Regions from separate parts of the Acidaminococcus sp. genome, predicted to be linked through region 2. Evidence: a T-box and tRNA genes for the amino acid it is inferred to sense, from the RefSeq annotation. Region 2 holds a T-box; the other holds one or more tRNA genes.
The links. The T-box of region 2 lies ahead of ACZOF8_RS05615 (valine--tRNA ligase). A T-box ahead of a tRNA ligase gene usually reads a tRNA of that ligase, here a tRNA-Val.
Positions count from the first base shown of each region.

Region 1: it encodes a tRNA-Val, which carries the amino acid that the T-box ahead of ACZOF8_RS05615 (valine--tRNA ligase) is inferred to sense. The anticodon was not compared.

Region 1 covers NZ_DBMBXK010000007.1:81,755-89,761, forward strand. Annotated here, with positions in the region: gene ACZOF8_RS06300 (LacI family DNA-binding transcriptional regulator) at 1-37, shown strand, start outside; gene ACZOF8_RS06305 (Nramp family divalent metal transporter) at 202-1,464, opposite strand; gene ACZOF8_RS06310 (dihydrodipicolinate synthase family protein) at 1,612-2,586, opposite strand; gene ACZOF8_RS06315 (metallophosphoesterase family protein) at 2,885-3,847, shown strand; gene ACZOF8_RS06320 (hypothetical protein) at 3,882-4,469, opposite strand; tRNA gene ACZOF8_RS06325 (tRNA-Val) at 4,795-4,871, opposite strand; gene ACZOF8_RS06330 (DUF554 domain-containing protein) at 4,917-5,621, opposite strand; gene ACZOF8_RS06335 (ParB/RepB/Spo0J family partition protein) at 5,631-6,647, opposite strand; gene ACZOF8_RS06340 (ParA family protein) at 6,637-7,401, opposite strand; gene pepT (peptidase T) at 7,793-8,007, opposite strand, start outside.
Region 2 covers NZ_DBMBXK010000006.1:102,632-110,638, forward strand. Annotated here, with positions in the region: gene ACZOF8_RS05605 (O-antigen ligase family protein) at 1-1,169, opposite strand, end outside; gene ACZOF8_RS05610 (bifunctional folylpolyglutamate synthase/dihydrofolate synthase) at 1,174-2,454, opposite strand; gene ACZOF8_RS05615 (valine--tRNA ligase) at 2,473-5,127, opposite strand; T-box leader at 5,164-5,364, opposite strand; gene ACZOF8_RS05620 (VWA domain-containing protein) at 5,508-7,232, opposite strand; gene ACZOF8_RS05625 (AAA family ATPase) at 7,239-8,007, opposite strand, start outside.

The DNA of each region.
Region 1 (8,007 bases), on a different contig from region 2:
CTATGATTCGGTGCTGATCGAACGGGAAAGTACGTAATACAACTGTTGTGCAACCATTGTAGGACAAAGGTTGGATGAAAAAAGGTGTTGCACATTGTGTGCAACACCCCTGTCACTAGCCTCTTGTCACTGGTCACTGGATGCGGGCGGACCAAGGGAACTGTGAAAAAATGAGAAATCATTTTTTCACAGCTCCCTTTTTTACATAAATTTTGAACCGAAGCTGTATACTGTCAAGGCCGTGGTGAACAGATAGCATACAGTCATGGCAATCTGGAGCAGCCGGGGCGGCTTCAGGCCGGCTTGGACGTCTTTCCGCCAGATCATCAACGTAACGAACAGACCGGCTGTAGGCGTTCCGATACTGGTGGCCAGGTTGGCCAGGAAAATCAGCTGGGTGGGAGACCCACTGTAGGCAAAACACACAGCCACCCCCAGCAGCAGGCAGGCCACGCAGCTCCACCGGACCCGTTTGCTTTCCAGGCTCACTTCCCAGTCCATTCCGGCGTTCAGCAGCACCACTCCCCGCTGAGTGTTCCCCATAAGAGCGGAAAACGCAGATCCCAGCAGCGCTGCCCCCATCACATAGCGGGCTTTGCTTCCCAGGACCGGTTCCAGCATCCCGGCCATCTGTACCGGACTGCTGATCTGAAGGCCCCTGGGGTGGAGCACAATGGCTCCCACGGTCACAATGGCCCCGGAAATCAGGATAACCGTCAGGACATGGGCGCAGGCATCGGACAGCATGGTCCCATTGAACAGATCCTGCTTCTTCCATTTTTTCTCTGCCCCCAGATACGTTCCATAAATCCCGGCGGTAATGGACGCATGGGTGCTGAGAAAGGCCGGAGAGCTTAGGACACTCCCTTCCGGAAATCCCCAGTGGATGATTCCCTGGAAAAAGCCCTGGGGATCCGGTCCCCCGGAAGCGTACAGCGTGGCATAAAACGCCACGATCATGCCCAGGATACAGACCATCACCCCTTTTTCGATTTTGGAATAGGTGTCCTTGGAAAAATACAGCCCCAGCAATAGTGCCAGCATAATCAGCGCCCCTACCTTCCAGTCCACCCCAAACAGCAGATTCATCCCTGCCCCGCTGCCGGAAATGTTCCCAAAAGTGAAAAACAGGCAGGAAAAGAACAGGCAGATGCCTACAAAGGCCGCTGCTCCTTTGCCATAATAATGCCGGATGCCGTGGAGCAGAGGCATCCCGGTAAGCATGGCCAGCCTGTAACAGGTAAGCATAAAGGTAATGCTCATGATGAAAATGGGAATGAACAGCCACAGCATCCTGTACCCATAGCTGGAACCCAGCATGGCTGCGGTGGTAATGGCTCCCGGCCCCACCACCACCCCGGCCAGGATGATCCCGGGGCCGATCCGTTTGAGGATTTCCAGGGCAGTCAGCCGTTTGACTGTCGCCGGGTCGAAGCCAAGTTGTTTATTGATTGTTGTTTCCATTGTGTATTCCTTTGCTGATAATAAAGCGGCTGCCCGTCATTGGATGAGCAGCCGCTTTGCAGTTTCCTTTATAGAAGGTAAGAAGGGTGGATTGAATCAATCCGTTAAAAGGGATTGTTTTCGCCTGTTTTAGGAGGATGGGTTTGTTTATTTTTCAAACGGTTTCATATCCACTTTAGGCAGGCCGCTCTTTTTCAGACCTTCTGCCACCCAGTCTTTTTCTTCCTGGTCCAGAGGCAGCACCGGTTTCCGCATGAGGCCGCTGGTGAATACGCCCCGCTGTACCAGAGCTTCCTTCAGGCGGGCATGGGCTTCACCGGAAGGCTGGCCGCCGCCATAAATGGCCTGGCTGATGGGGTAGATGTTGTTGGAAGCATCCTGGGCTTCCTTCAGGGTGTGGTTGGCCGGATCCTTGAAGACGCTCCAGGCTGCAGTGATCAGTTCAGGCACGCAGCCGGCAAACCCGATGAGAGCGCCGTCCATGCCAGGGAACCAGGATACGCACAGGGTTTCGTCATGGCAGGTGATCAGAGATACATCCGGGCAGGCTTTCCGCAGTTCACGGACATCATGTTCGTAGATGGCGGTGACACGGGTGCCCATCTTGATGGCCTTTACATGGGGGATTTCCTTGACCATCTTGATCAGGGTTTCCACCGGATAGAAGGCTTTGCTGGTGGCCGGATACAGATGGATGATAATGTCGATGTCGGCACCGTCAGCCACGTCTTTCACGAACTGGAAGGGAGCTTTGGGGTTCATCCCGAAACGCAGCCACATATGAGGAGGCATCAGCAGGATCCCGTCAGCCCCGGCGTCTTTGGCATCTTTGGCCATTTCGATGGCGCCTTCGGTATTTTCACAGTTGACCCCGGAGATGATGGTCATCACATCCCCGCATTCTTCCGCACAGATTTCCGTAACCCGTTTCCGTTCTTCCCGGGTCAGGCCGGTGACTTCGCCGGTATGGCCGTTGCAGACCAGGCCTTCGATGCCTTTGTTGTAGAAGGATTTGATCCAGCGCAGGTACGCTCTGAATTCCGGTTCGTTGATGGAATAATCAGCGTTCAGAGGAACGGATACCGCCGGGAAAATGGTCTTGAAGTTCTTTACTTTTGCCATGGTGAAAACCTCCTGAAAATGATCTTATATTTTTTGCTTGTCTCTGCAATCGTTTGCATCAACCTTGGCTATTTTATATCATGTTTCCCGGTTCCCCGTCAATATTTTCTGACAGTTTCGCAATTTTTTGCATTGCAATTTTTAGGACTATTCTAGTATTGATGCGCTCCTTCGGCTTTTTTCCATTTTTTATCTTTTTCCGTTTTTCTCCTGCAAACGATTTCACACCACGCCTGTGCTGCTCTGCAGCATCCTGGAAAACTGCTATAATGGGTCCTGTCTGAAAGGAGTGTTCCCCATGTATAAAAAATTTTGGCTTTCGATGACCGCCTTGCTGACGGTCCTGGCCTGTCTGCTGCCCATGGAGGTCCTGGCCCCCACCGCGGAGGCCCGCCGGTACCAGCGGGTGGTGATCCTCAGTGACATCCATTATGGGAGCAAATCCCAAAAGCCGGACGTCCGGACCCGGAAGATCCACAACAAGGAACAGGCGGTCCGGGACATCAACCGCTGGCAGGATGTGGACCTGTGCGTCTTTACCGGGGATATGGTCCAGAAAACCGGCAGCCCGGCAGATTACAAACTGGCCCGGAAGCTGACGGACCATCTGAAAAAGCCCAAGGAATTCCTGGCCGGGAACCACGAAATCATCTACCACCGGGATCTGTCCAGCACCGGAAAACTGGTTCCGGCAGATTCCTACGAACGGGGTCTCCATATGCAACAGTATGAAAAGGACTTTGGTCCCCTGTATCATTCCCGGAAGTTGGGACCCTACTTCCTGCTGTTCCTGTCCCCGGATACCCTGGAAAGCAAATATGCAGTGGAACTGTCCAAAGAACAGCTGGACTGGCTGAAAAAGGAACTGAAAGACCACCGGCAGGAACCCACCCTGATCTTCTGTCATGCCCCTGTCACCGGAACCATGATCCCCGGCAGCAAACTGGACAAACCCCGGAATTATGTCCAGCCGGCCAAAGCCATAGGCAAACTGCTCCGGGCCAATCCCCAGATCCTCCTGTGGGTTTCCGGCCATACCCATACTTCTCCCAAAAATCCCAGTTTTTCCAATCCGGTGAACCAGATTGCCGGTACAGCCATCCTGGATGTGTACAACCCCACCTGGGACGGAAAACAGGTATGGACCAATTCCCTGTACCTGTACCCGGAAAAGATCCTGATCCGCACCTACAGCCACAAAACCCATCAGTGGCTGCCCCAGTTTGACCGGACGGTATGGGTTAAGGGGCTCTACCGCTAAGGGGTGCTGCACGCAACGTGCAGCACCCCCTTTCTTATAAAGTACTGTAGACTGTTTTCTTCCCGCTTTTTTCCGGATTCTTTTGGATGGATGCGAAATAATGCTCTGTGTCTTCCACCAGGCTGTTGGTGAGAAGGGTCCGGAAAGCGGCTGGTTCCATCCCTTCACCCAGGACGGCGAACACATAGTTCCCGGTTTCCCAAGTTGCGGCGTAGGATTGGGGCCCGATCTGGGCCAATTCCACTTCTGTCTCATTTACGCGTTGCTTCTTCCATTCAGCACCGTAAATTCCGCTGAGATTGTCGTTTTTATTATCTTTTTTTAATGCAGTACGGATTCTCACCCTGCTGTCCGGCTGTCCCATCCGAACGAAGGCAAGATCTGAAGCCCGGCCGCCGATCACGGAAATCCCCTCCAGGGCATAGCCGGAATCCCGGCTGAGAGTCAGCGGGCAAAAGCCCAGGACGCCGGCAGCGGACTGATAGGTTCCATAACTGACAATGGGGTTGGGGATCTGGACGGATCCTTCGTCAGCAGGAGCGGCAGCCCCCAGGCCGGCAGTGCCCAGGACCAATACAGCCGCCCCGGCAGCCAGGGAATGTTTCAGTTGAGAAGTGTACATGGCAAGACCTCATTTCCGATAGAGTAAAAAACTGTATTTCCAGAAGGAGTGTAACACCGAAAGGCCCGTGGAACAAGAGGAAAAACAGTTTTGGAATGGGGAAAACAGCCTTAACGGGGAAAGTGCATAAAAAAAGTGCAGGAGTTTGCAGGAAAAAGGGGAGGAGGCTGCTGCAGATGCAGCAGCCTCCGATCAGCAGTCAATGGTCAACAGCTGAAGGAGGAAACCCGCGGCTGCCAACCCACCGCCCTTTTCCTCTTTTTTCTTTTGGCACAAATAAAAAAAGAAGCTGTTGCCGGAGCAACAGCTTCTTTTCATTTTCAATTGGTGGGATTATGCGGATTCGAACCGTAGACCTCATCGATGTGAGCGATGCGCTCTAACCAACTGAGCTATAATCCCGATAAATTGTATTATACGCTACTTGTCCAAATAATGCAAGGGTTTTTAGAAAAAAATTCCGGCAGCCACGCCCGCCACCAGAAGACCGGGGAGCATATTCCCTACCCGGATCTTCAGGAGCTTGGTCATGTTGATGCCGATTCCCAGGATCATCAGTCCGCCGCAGGCGGCAACTTCCTGGACCACAAGCTGGCTCATCCAGGGCCCCAGGAATCCTGCCAGGGCGGTAAGGATTCCCTGATAAACCCCAACGGACAGAGCCGAGAACAGGACACCGACCCCAAAATTGGAAGCATAGATAATGCCGCTGAGACCGTCAATCAGCGCCTTGGTGTAAAGGGTGGTGGGATCCCCGGACAGCCCGTCCTGGATGGACCCCACAATGGCCATGGCCCCTACACAGTACAGCAGACTGGCGTTCAGGAACCCTTCCACAAAGGCGTCCGTCCCGGCATCCCCCTTCTTCCGGGATTTTTGGAATTTTTCAGCCAGGAGGGTTCCCACCTGTTCCAGTTTTTCCTCAATACCCAGGGCTTCTCCCAGGATGGAGCCCACCACCAGACTGATGATGGTCAGCAGGATGTGCTGCCCCTGGAGAGCCATCTGGATCCCCAGGACAATGACACACAAAGCCAGTCCGTAGATCACGGTTTCCTGGTATTTTTCCTTGATTCCCCGGCCCACCAGAAGACCGAACAGACTGCCCCCTGCAATGGCGGCCACATTCACAACCGTTCCCATTCCCACCATAGCCGCCTCCTACACGGTAAAGAGGCCGGGCTTTTTCCGGCCGGCGTTTTTTTCCGGCCCTTTCAGCAGATCATAGAGCCGTTCCAGATCTTCCGGCCCGTAGTATTCGATGAGGATCCGTCCTCCTCTGTCCTTTTTGAACGGTTCTATCTTCACCCGGGTGCCCAGATACTGGATCAGTTTTTCCTGGAAGGCATGGGTATCCGTATCCTGGGGCTGGCTTTCCCTGCCGGCGGCTTTCTTACCGCCCTTCTTCTGTTTTTCCGGTTTTTCCGGAGGAATCAGGTCCTCTTCCGTCTGGAAATACAGATGCCAGGGCTTCCCTTCCCGTTCCGCCTTGGCCACTTCTTCCACCACCCGGGCGGACCAGCCTCCTTCCGCTGCCTTCCGGGCCAGTTCCGTGATTTTCTCCGGCGCATCCAGTCCCAGGAGCGGCCGTACCTGGCCGGGGGTAAGTTTGCCTGCAGAGACCATTTCCGCCGCCTCAGGAGGCAGTTTCAGCAGCCTCAGGGCATTGGCCACCGCAGCCCGGCTCTTCCCCAGCTTGGCCGCAGCCTCCTCCTGGGTGAGCCCCAGGCTTTCCATCAGGTTCTGGATGCCCCGGGCCTCTTCCATGGGATCCAGATCGCTGCGCTGCATGTTTTCCACCAGGGCCACTTCCATCATGGCACTGTCATCGTATTCCCGGACCACCACCGGCACTTTGGTGAGCCCGGCGGCTTTGGCCGCCCGCCAGCGCCGTTCTCCGGCCACGATTTCATACTGCCGGCCTTTTTTCCGGACGATGAGAGGCTGGATCACCCCGCTTTGCCGGATGCTTTCCTCCAGTTCCCGGAGCTTGTCCGGATCGAAGGTCTTCCGGGGCTGGTAGGGATTGGGCTTCAGATTCTTCAGGGCCACTTCCCCTACGGTTTCCCCGGCTTTCTTTTCTTCCACTACCGGTTTGGGAGCCGGTGCCTTGGTCCTGCGCCCTCCAAACATCTTGTCCAGGCCCGTCATGCCCAGACCGCCTTTCTTACCGGCCACGGCGCTTCACCTCCCTTGCCAGGCTCCTGTAAGCTTCTGCCGCCTTCCCGTGGGGATCGTACACCGTAATGGGCTGGCCGTAGCTGGGCGCCTCTCCCAGCCGTACGGAACGGGGGATCATGGTCTTGAACAGAAGATCCGGGAAATGTTCCTTCACCTGGGCCACCACATCATTGGACAGGTTGGTCCGGCTGTCGGTCATGGTCATGACGATCCCTTCAATGGCCAGGTCCGGATTGGTGGACTGGCGGATCCGGTCCACCGTAGCCAGCAGCTGGGTCACCCCTTCCAGAGCATAGAATTCGCACTGGATGGGAACCAGCACTCCATCCGCCGCCGTCAGGGCATTCACCGTCAGGAAACTGAGGGAAGGAGGACAGTCGATGATTACGTATTCATAATTGTCTTTTATTTTGGACAGATGCTTCTTCAGGGCATTGGCGGGATTCTTCTTTTCGATCAGGTCGATTTCCGCCCCTGCCAGGTTCATGGTGGCGGGAGCCACCCACAGGTTCTTCCAGGCAGTGGGCTGGATGATGCTGTCCAGCTCCGTATTGTTGATCAGCACATCGTACATGCAGCAGGCCAGGCTGTTTTTATCGATACCCAGACCGCTGGTGGCGTTTCCCTGGGCATCCAGGTCCACCAGCAGGGTCTTTTTCCGGCTTTCCGCCAGACAGGCCGCCAGGCTGATGCTGGTGGTGGTCTTCCCCACCCCGCCCTTCTGGTTGGCCACGGCAATGACTCGGGTCATAGGGTCCACTCCTTTCGTTTCTTTTTGGGACACTGTAGGATATTGTAACATAGAAAAGCGGGTCTGTGAAAATTCTTTTCACAGACCCGGTCAACGGTCAGCAGCCAAATGGAAAAATTTGCCAGCAAATTTTTCTGAATGGAAACGCAGCTGCCGCTGCTAACCCACCACCAGCCTAATGGCTGGTCCCCCGCCCTTGAAAAGGGCGGATAAATGGCACATCGGGCTTACGCCCTTGTGCTGCAAGCAAGGGCCAGAGGCCCGAGCGTATATCCGCCCTTTCCAAGGGCGGGGGTATCCATGCGCAGCATGGGTGGTAGGTTAGCAGCGTGAGCTGCGTTTTATTTTCAGGAAACCTGCTGCACAGGTTTCCTCTTTCGGCCGCTGACCATCAAATCCTGTACCCTCTCTTCCCGATTTCCACCACCGTCTCACAGGCTTTGACCAGGCTGGGGATGGGGAGGTATTCGAACCGGCCATGGAAGTTGGTTCCTCCGGTGAACAGGTTGGGGCAGGGCAGACCCCGCCAGGACAGCCGGGCTCCGTCGGTGCCGCCCCGGATGGGATCCACCGACGGAGTGACCCCTACGGCTTCCATGGCCTCTT
Region 2 (8,007 bases):
TTGAACAGGGTATGGTCAGTAAGGCCGCTGATAAAGATTCCCACCAGGGAAGCCATGTACCCGCAGGCCACCCCCCTCAGCCAGGGCAGGGTCCGGTTCCGGTGCCGGATTTCCCGGGCCAGCAGGAACAGCCGGACCATCACACAGAGAAACAGCAGCAGCCCTGGTATCCCCAGTTCTGCCGTTACGTTCAGCAACAGGTTATGGCTGTGGTACATGAACACATCTTCCGAAATGAAGAAGTTGTAATCCGGGAAGGCATAGCCATATCCATACCAGCCCACTCCGAAAGGATGGTCCCGGATCATGTCCAGGGAGCTTTCCAGGTAGAAGAACCGCAGTTCCGCGGACGTGTCATGGACGGAAAAAATGGACATGAGCCGTTCCGCCAGCTGGTTCCAGAACAGGTACAGCACCCCCAGGCCCCCTCCGATGAAGGGCAGGAAAGCCTTGTGATAGAAGGCTCCGGCAAAGATGAACAGCACCCAGAAATAGGCCACCCAGTTGCCCCGGGAAAAGGTCAAAATCAGGCAGGCGGTGGAGAGAAGGAAGATCCCCACCAGGGCCCACCGGGTCTTTCCTCCCTTCAGAGGAGCGAAAAGCCCTTCACAGTAAGCCACCGTGGACACCAGGAAGGTGCCCAGGATGTTGGGATTCACCAGGGTGGAAATGGCCCGCCGGGACAGATGCTTGAAAGCCTGGTGGTCGATCCATTCCATATTCTGGAGACTGGTGCCGAAGAAATACTGCCAGATGCCGAAGGCCGCCACGATCCCGGCAGAGATCATGAAGATCTTGGTCAGGAACAGGGTCCGGCGGCCGGTACTGGCGTACCGGAGCACCAGGTAGAAGATCCCCGCCTCCTGGCCCACCACCCACAGCCAGTTCAGGGCGCAGGCGGCCGGGTTTTCCGACCACAGGGTGCTGACCCCGCTCAGGATGAACAGGGCCCACAGGGGCCGGCTGATGGTCCGGGGAATCTGGATGGCCGGCCAGAACTGCCCGGTCTTCCAGATGTTCACCAGGTTCAGCAGGAAACAGATGCTGAACACGATTCCCGCCCCCAGCTGATGCAGGGGCAGGATGAAAAACAGCAGAGAAAGGACCCCGAAAATAATCTGATTCAGGTTCCAGGATGCGGGGAGACCCCAGCCTTGCGGTCTTCCCATGGCCTTACCGGTCCAATCCCAGTTCCTTGAATGTGCCGATGAGATACAGGGAACCACAGACGATCACCACGTCCTCCGGCCCCGCTTCCGACACCGCCCGTTGGTAGGCAGCGGTGAGATCCTCCATGGGAACCGCATTCTTGTGGAGCCGCTGGGCCAGTTTTTCCGGTTTCTCCGACCGGTCTCCCTCATGAGCCAGCACCGTATAGATGGTGTCTTCCGGACGGAACAGGATGTCCGATACCTGGCTCACGTCCTTGTCCGCCATCATGCCGAACACGTAGATCCGCCGGGCTTTGGGATAATACTCATCCAGAGCCTTTCGGAGCACCGTCACCCCGGAGGGATTGTGGGCCCCGTCCAGGATAATGTCCGGGTTCCGGTGGATCCGCTCCAGCCGTCCCGGCCACCGGGCTGCCTCCATCCCCCGGAGCATGGCCGCCTCATCAGGCACCCCGTGCTTGTCCCGGAGGATCTCCGCTGCCGTAAGGGCCGCCGCCCCGTTGAGGATCTGGTGTTCCCCGGGCAGGTGGATGGCCACTTCCAGTTCCTTTTCTCCCAGCCGGTACAAAAAGGTCTGGGTGTCCATGGAACTGGTGAGTTCTTCGGTGGAAAAATCATCCCCATATACATACAGAGGGGCATGGTTGGCTTCCGCCGCACCCCGGATCACTTCCAGAGCCTTCCCTTCCGCCTCCGTCACCACCGGCACCCCCGGTTTGATGATTCCCGCCTTCTGGGCGGCAATGGCTTCGATGGTCTTCCCCAGCCGTTCCGTGTGTTCCAGGGTCACATTGGTGATCACGGACACCTCCGGGGTAATGATGTTGGTAGAATCCCACAGGCCGCCCATGCCCACTTCGATCACGGCACAGTCCACCTGCTTTTCCGCAAAATACAGGAAGGCCATGGCGGTGATGAATTCAAACTGGGTGGGCTGTTCTCCTCCCTGGGCCAGGAACCGGTCCAGAGCAGCTTTGGTCTTTTCCGTTACCGCGGCAAAGTCTTCATTGGAAATCTCTTCCCCGTTGAGGCAGATCCGCTCGTTGTACCGGACAAAGTGGGGGGAGGTGTAGCTCCCCACCTTCAGCCCCGCCTGCTGGAGCATGTTGGCCAGAAATGTGGTGACACTGCCTTTGCCGTTGGTCCCGGTCACATGGACGGTCCGGATCTTCCGTTCCGGATGGTCCAAAAGGGCTGTAAGCCCCTGGATCCGTTCCATGCCCAGATGGATGCCGAACTTGCCCAGGCTTTCTACATAGTCTACTGCGTCCGCATATTCCATAGTCTGCTCCTTTCCCTTTTACAGGCTGCGCAGGGTTGCCATCCGTTCCTTCAGGCCGTCGATCCGCGCCAGGATCTCCGTCTGTTTGGTCTTTTCCTTTTCCACCACTTCAGCAGGTGCTTTGGCCAGGAAGTTCTGGTTGCTCAGTTTCCCGGCAGCCCGTTTGGCTTCCTTTTCGGCTCCGTCCAGTTCCTTCTGGAGACGGGCCAGTTCCTTGTCCACATCGATAAGGCCCTTGAGAGGCAGGTACACCTTGGCTCCGTTCACCACGGCCGCCATGGCGTTTTCCGGAGCGGCGTCATCCATGGCCCCCAGGGTCAGGACATCCACCGTACCCAGCTGCCGGATGTAATCCCCGTTGGCGGCAAACACATCCCGGAGGTCGGCATCCACCAGCACCGTGGCCGGAGCCTTGTGGCCGGGAGCCGCGTTCACTTCCGCCCGCATGTTCCGGATGGCCTTGATCACATCCATCACCGCAGTCATCTGTTTTTCCACGGTGTCGTCCATCAGCCCTTCATCCGCCACCGGCCAGGGAGCGATCATGATGCTCTGGCCTTCATGAGGCAGGTGCTGCCAGATTTCTTCCGTAATGAAAGGCATGTAGGGATGGAGCAGCTTCATGGCGTCGCCCAGTACCCGGCACAGTACCGTCTGGGCCGTAGCCCGGGCAGCGGCGTTTTCCCGATCGTAGAGACGGGGTTTGGCCAGTTCGATGTACCAGTCGCACACTTCTCCCCAGATGAAGTCATAAATCAGCCGGCCCGCTTCGCCCAGTTCGAATTTTTCCAGGTAGTTGGATACATCCCGGATGGTGTGCTGGAGCCGGGACAGGATCCATTTGTCCGCCAGGGTGAGCGGTGCTTTTTCCGCATCCTTGTCATAACCGTCCAGGTTCATGAGAGCGAACCGGGAGGCGTTCCAGATTTTGTTGGCAAAATTCCGGGTGCTTTCGATCCGGTTCCAATAGAACCGCATGTCGTTCCCCGGAGTATTGCCGGTGATCAGCATGAACCGCAGGGTATCCGCCCCGTACTTGTTCACCACTTCCACCGGGTCGATGCCGTTGCCCAGGGATTTGCTCATCTTCCGTCCCTGTTCGTCCCGGACCAGTCCGTGGATGAACACGTGCTTGAAGGGTTCCTTCCCCATGAATTCCTCACCCATGGTGATCATCCGGGCCACCCAGAAGAAGATGATGTCATAGCCGGTGACCAGCACGCTGGTGGGATACCAGTGTTCCAGTTCTTCCGTCTTTTGCGGCCAGCCGAAAGTGGAGAAGGGCCACAGGCCGGAGCTGAACCAGGTGTCCAGGCAGTCTTCTTCCTGATGGATATGGGTGCTGCCGCATTTGGGGCAGGCGGTGAGATCCGTCCGGGAAGCAGACACTTCCCCGCAGTCGTCGCAGTACCATACCGGGATCCGGTGCCCCCACCAGATCTGCCGGGAAATGCACCAGTCATGGATGTTTTCCAGCCATTGGAGATAGGTTTTGGTGAACCGGCTGGGAACAAATTCCGTATGGCCTTCGGTGACGCATTTAATGGCTGCTTCCGCCAGGGGTTTCATCTTCACGAACCACTGGGTGGACACCATGGGTTCCACCACATGGTGGCAGCGCTGGCAGTGGCCAACGGAGTGGGGAGCATCTTCGATTTTCACCAGAAGGCCCATGTCCTTCAGATCCTGGACAATGTGCTTCCGGCATTCATACCGGTCTTCCCCTTCGTATTTGCCGGCCTCTTTGGTCATTTTCCCGTCCAGGCCGATGACCACGATCTGTTCCAGGTTGTGCCGCTGGCCCACTTCATAGTCGTTGGGGTCGTGGGCCGGGGTGATTTTCACCGCGCCGGTACCGAATTCCAGGTCCACATATTCATCGGCGATAATGGGGATTTCCCGGTTGGTGGTGGGCAGGGCGATTTTCTTCCCCACCAGTTTCCCGTACCGTTCATCCTTGGGGTTCACGGCCACGGCAGTATCTCCGGGGATGGTTTCCGGACGGCTGGTGGCGATGGTCAGGTACTGGTCCTTTTCGCCCACAATGGGATAGTTGATGTACCACAGGGCACCAGCATCGTCCTGGTGTTCCACTTCCACATCGGACAAAGCCGTACGGCAGTTGACGCACCAGTTGATCATCCGGGTACCCTTGTAGATCAGGCCCTTTTCATAAAGGCTCACAAAGGCTTCCCGGACCGCCTGGCTCAGGCCTTCGTCCATGGTGAACCGCTGCCGGTCCCAGTCGCAGGAAATCCCCAGGCTCTTCAGCTGCCGGACGATTTCGTCCCCGTAGGCTTCCTTCCATTTCCACACCCGTTTGATGAATTCTTCCCGGCCCAGATCATACCGGGTCAGACCTTCCTTCTTCTTCAGTTCCTCTTCCACCTTGATCTGGGTGGCCAGTCCTGCATGGTCATAGCCCGGCAGCCAGCAGGTGTTGTCCCCCATCATCCGGTGCCAGCGCACCAGGATGTCCTGGAGGGTATTGTCCAGGGCATGGCCCATGTGGAGCTTGCCGGTAATGTTGGGAGGCGGGATCACCACACTGAAGGGTTTCCGGCTCTTGTCCACCGGCTGATGGAAAAAGCCGTGATCGATCCAGTATGCATACCATTTCTTCTCCACCGCAGCCGGATCATAGACCTTGGGGATGTTGTTTTCTTCTGCCATAACTCTGCCTCCTTAAAAAAATAAACCCGTCCTGCTGTATAGGACGAGTTGTTCGCGGTACCACCTACATTCTCAATTGCTTGAGCACCTTAAAGCGGCGTAACGTGCCGTGACGGACAGGGCTTTCCTCCTGCCGGCTCCAGGACGACTTCCAGCGCATTGCCCGGATGCTTCCACCACCCGCATCCTCTCTGCCGGTGCAAGGGGCGCTGTACTCCTTCCCATCATCGCCTTTGGCTGTATGGTTGTATGGAGTCATTGTAACAAGGGGGCGCGGGATTGTCAATGGGGTGGACCCTTTCAAATCCCCGTCAACGGTCAGCGGCCGTTGAGTACCGACAGAAAAGGGGTGCTGCACAAAACGTGCAACACCCCCTTTTTCACAGCGCCTCGATCTGCCGGCACAGCATCTTGCCTACGCTGTCGGCCATTTTATCCAGATCCCGGACTTCCACACAGTCTTCCCCGAAGATCTTCCGGGCATCTTTCATGATGTGCTGATTCTCTCCGTTGATGAGCCCGATAATCCGGATCCCTTCCCGGCGGAGGCTGGCGGCTTCGTCAGCGGTGTTGGCCACGGCTTTTTCATCCCGGTATTCCGAAGAGCTGAACAGCCCGTCTCCCACCAGAGGCTTGTCGTCGTTGGGCTCCGCATCCGTGAGCATGATGAGGATCTTTTTGGTCTGGGTAAAGTCCCCCATCAGCTGCCGGGCTCCCCGGAGGGCCAGCCCGTCCCGGTTCCACCCGGTGGCCACATAGTTGAAGATATTGGTGCACCGCTTCTTGTCCGCATAGTCCTTGAACAGGGTGAGTACCGTATAGTTCCGCAGAGTGCAGAAGGAATACACCTGGTAGGGAATCCCGCACTGGCGGAGACTTTCGGCGATCACATAGGCCTGGGAGGCGATTACCTGCTGATACTCCCCCCGGGAGGCGGAAGCATCCAGCATCAGATCCACGGTGAAATCCGGGCTGGAGACGGTCTCCCGTTCGAAGAACACCCGGCTGTCATTCACCTTCAGGGCCCGCCACACCAGGCCGGGTACCAGTTCCCCTTCCTTGGCGGGCACCGGCAGCCGGGTCTGGGCCATGCGCATGACGCTCCGGAGCTGGCTGGTGAGCCGGGCAATGCTCTTCCGGCACTGTTCCCCGTGATCCTTGTAGTAGGCCAGGTTCTTCACCCGCTGGGCGTGAGCTCCCTCAAGCCAGCGGGAAGCTTCCCCGGTGGCCCCTTTGCTCCCCAGCCGGCCCCGGGTAAAGTGGAGATGGCACCCCTGATGAGGCCCGTTGCACCAGGCCTGGTCAATATCCAGCATTTTCCGGGGCGGGTAGATGCTGGCGCCGAAACAGTCGATGATATAGTTGTAGTTTTCCGACGCCGTCTGGCCGGTGATAATGGCCATGAGCCCGTTGTGGGCGTTTTTCCCGGCCAGGATGTCCATGGCCTGCTTCTTGGAATAGAGAAAATTGAACACGCTTTCCTGCTTCCGGAACACATGGGGCAGCAGCCAGTCGATAAAGTCCCCCAGGCCTTTGCTGATGATGACTTTTTCCAGGCTTTCCCGGACCAGGAAATGGGAGACGAAGTACTTTTTGGTGATCTTCCGGAAATGGTCGCACAGCTGCTTGGTATCCCAGGCCGGATCGAAGCAAAGATTGGCATAGAGCCCCTTGGCCCAGGGGTCATGGAGATCCAGTCCCTCCCCCAGCACCTCGTGCCACCGTGCCGCCTGCATTTCGTGGGCCACTCCGGTTTTGTCCAGTTTGGTGCCGTCAAAATAGGCCCTGGCATGCTGCTGCCGGAGATAGGGCAGCACCGGCCGCACCGGAGCCTCCTTGGCGTAGGTGGCGTATTCCAGTCCCAGCCAGAACAGGTCCGTAAAGGTATCCCGGAGAGCGCTGTCTTCCATTTCCTCGAACATCTGGTGGATCAGCTTCACATCATAATATTTCCGGGTGAAGCCCACCACCGCGTTCAGATACAGATCCGGGGTACCCTGTTCCGTATAGGCCAGGAAATCGGGATCAAACCGGTAGTCCCAGGACACGTCCCATACGATATTCAAAGCCCGGCGGCGTTTGGCATCGTACTTGAGTTTTCCCATGGTTCCTCAGTCCTCGAAAATGTCCTTTTTGGTATAGTTCCCGGGAATGTGGAGATTGATCACGTCCCGGATCAGCCCCGGTTCATATTCATCGAAGGATTTGTTCACGATTCCCAGATCCAGGGCCTTGTGGGCTTCCAGCCCGGCTTCCATCAGGTGGATGGCATCCAGCATCCCCCGCAGGTCCAGGGCCTTTTCAGAGATTTCGCTTTCCTGGCATTTCTTTTCCAGGTCCTTGAAGATCTGACAGAAGGCCTTCCGGGGTTCCTTCCGCAGTCTGGGGAATTCGTCCTGGAGCAGCCGGTCCAGGGATTCCATGGAAATGGGCGGCAGCTGGATCACCGCAAACCGGGAAGCCAGGGCTTCGTTCAGTTCCCGGGTACCGGAATAGCCGTAGTTCATGGTGGCGATGAACCGGCAGGCCTTGTGGGCATGGAGCAGGTCATAACCGGGAATATCCACCGTATGCCGGAAGTCCAGCAGAGAATGGAGCACAGCCATGGCTTCGTTCCGGGCCATGTTGATTTCATCGAAGACCCCGAATCCCCCTTTCACCGCGCACTGGTACACCGGTCCGGGACGGAATTCCACTTCCCCGTTTTTGAAGGTATCAGTGCCCAGCATCCCGGTGGCATCCATGTTGATGTGGAAGGACACGTTCCACATGGGACGGCCGAACACCGCTGCCAGGTTCTCCGCCAGCACGTTCTTCCCGGTGGCCTTGGGTCCGGCCAGCAGCAGATTCTGGCCGCACAGAAGGGCCGCAATGGCCTCT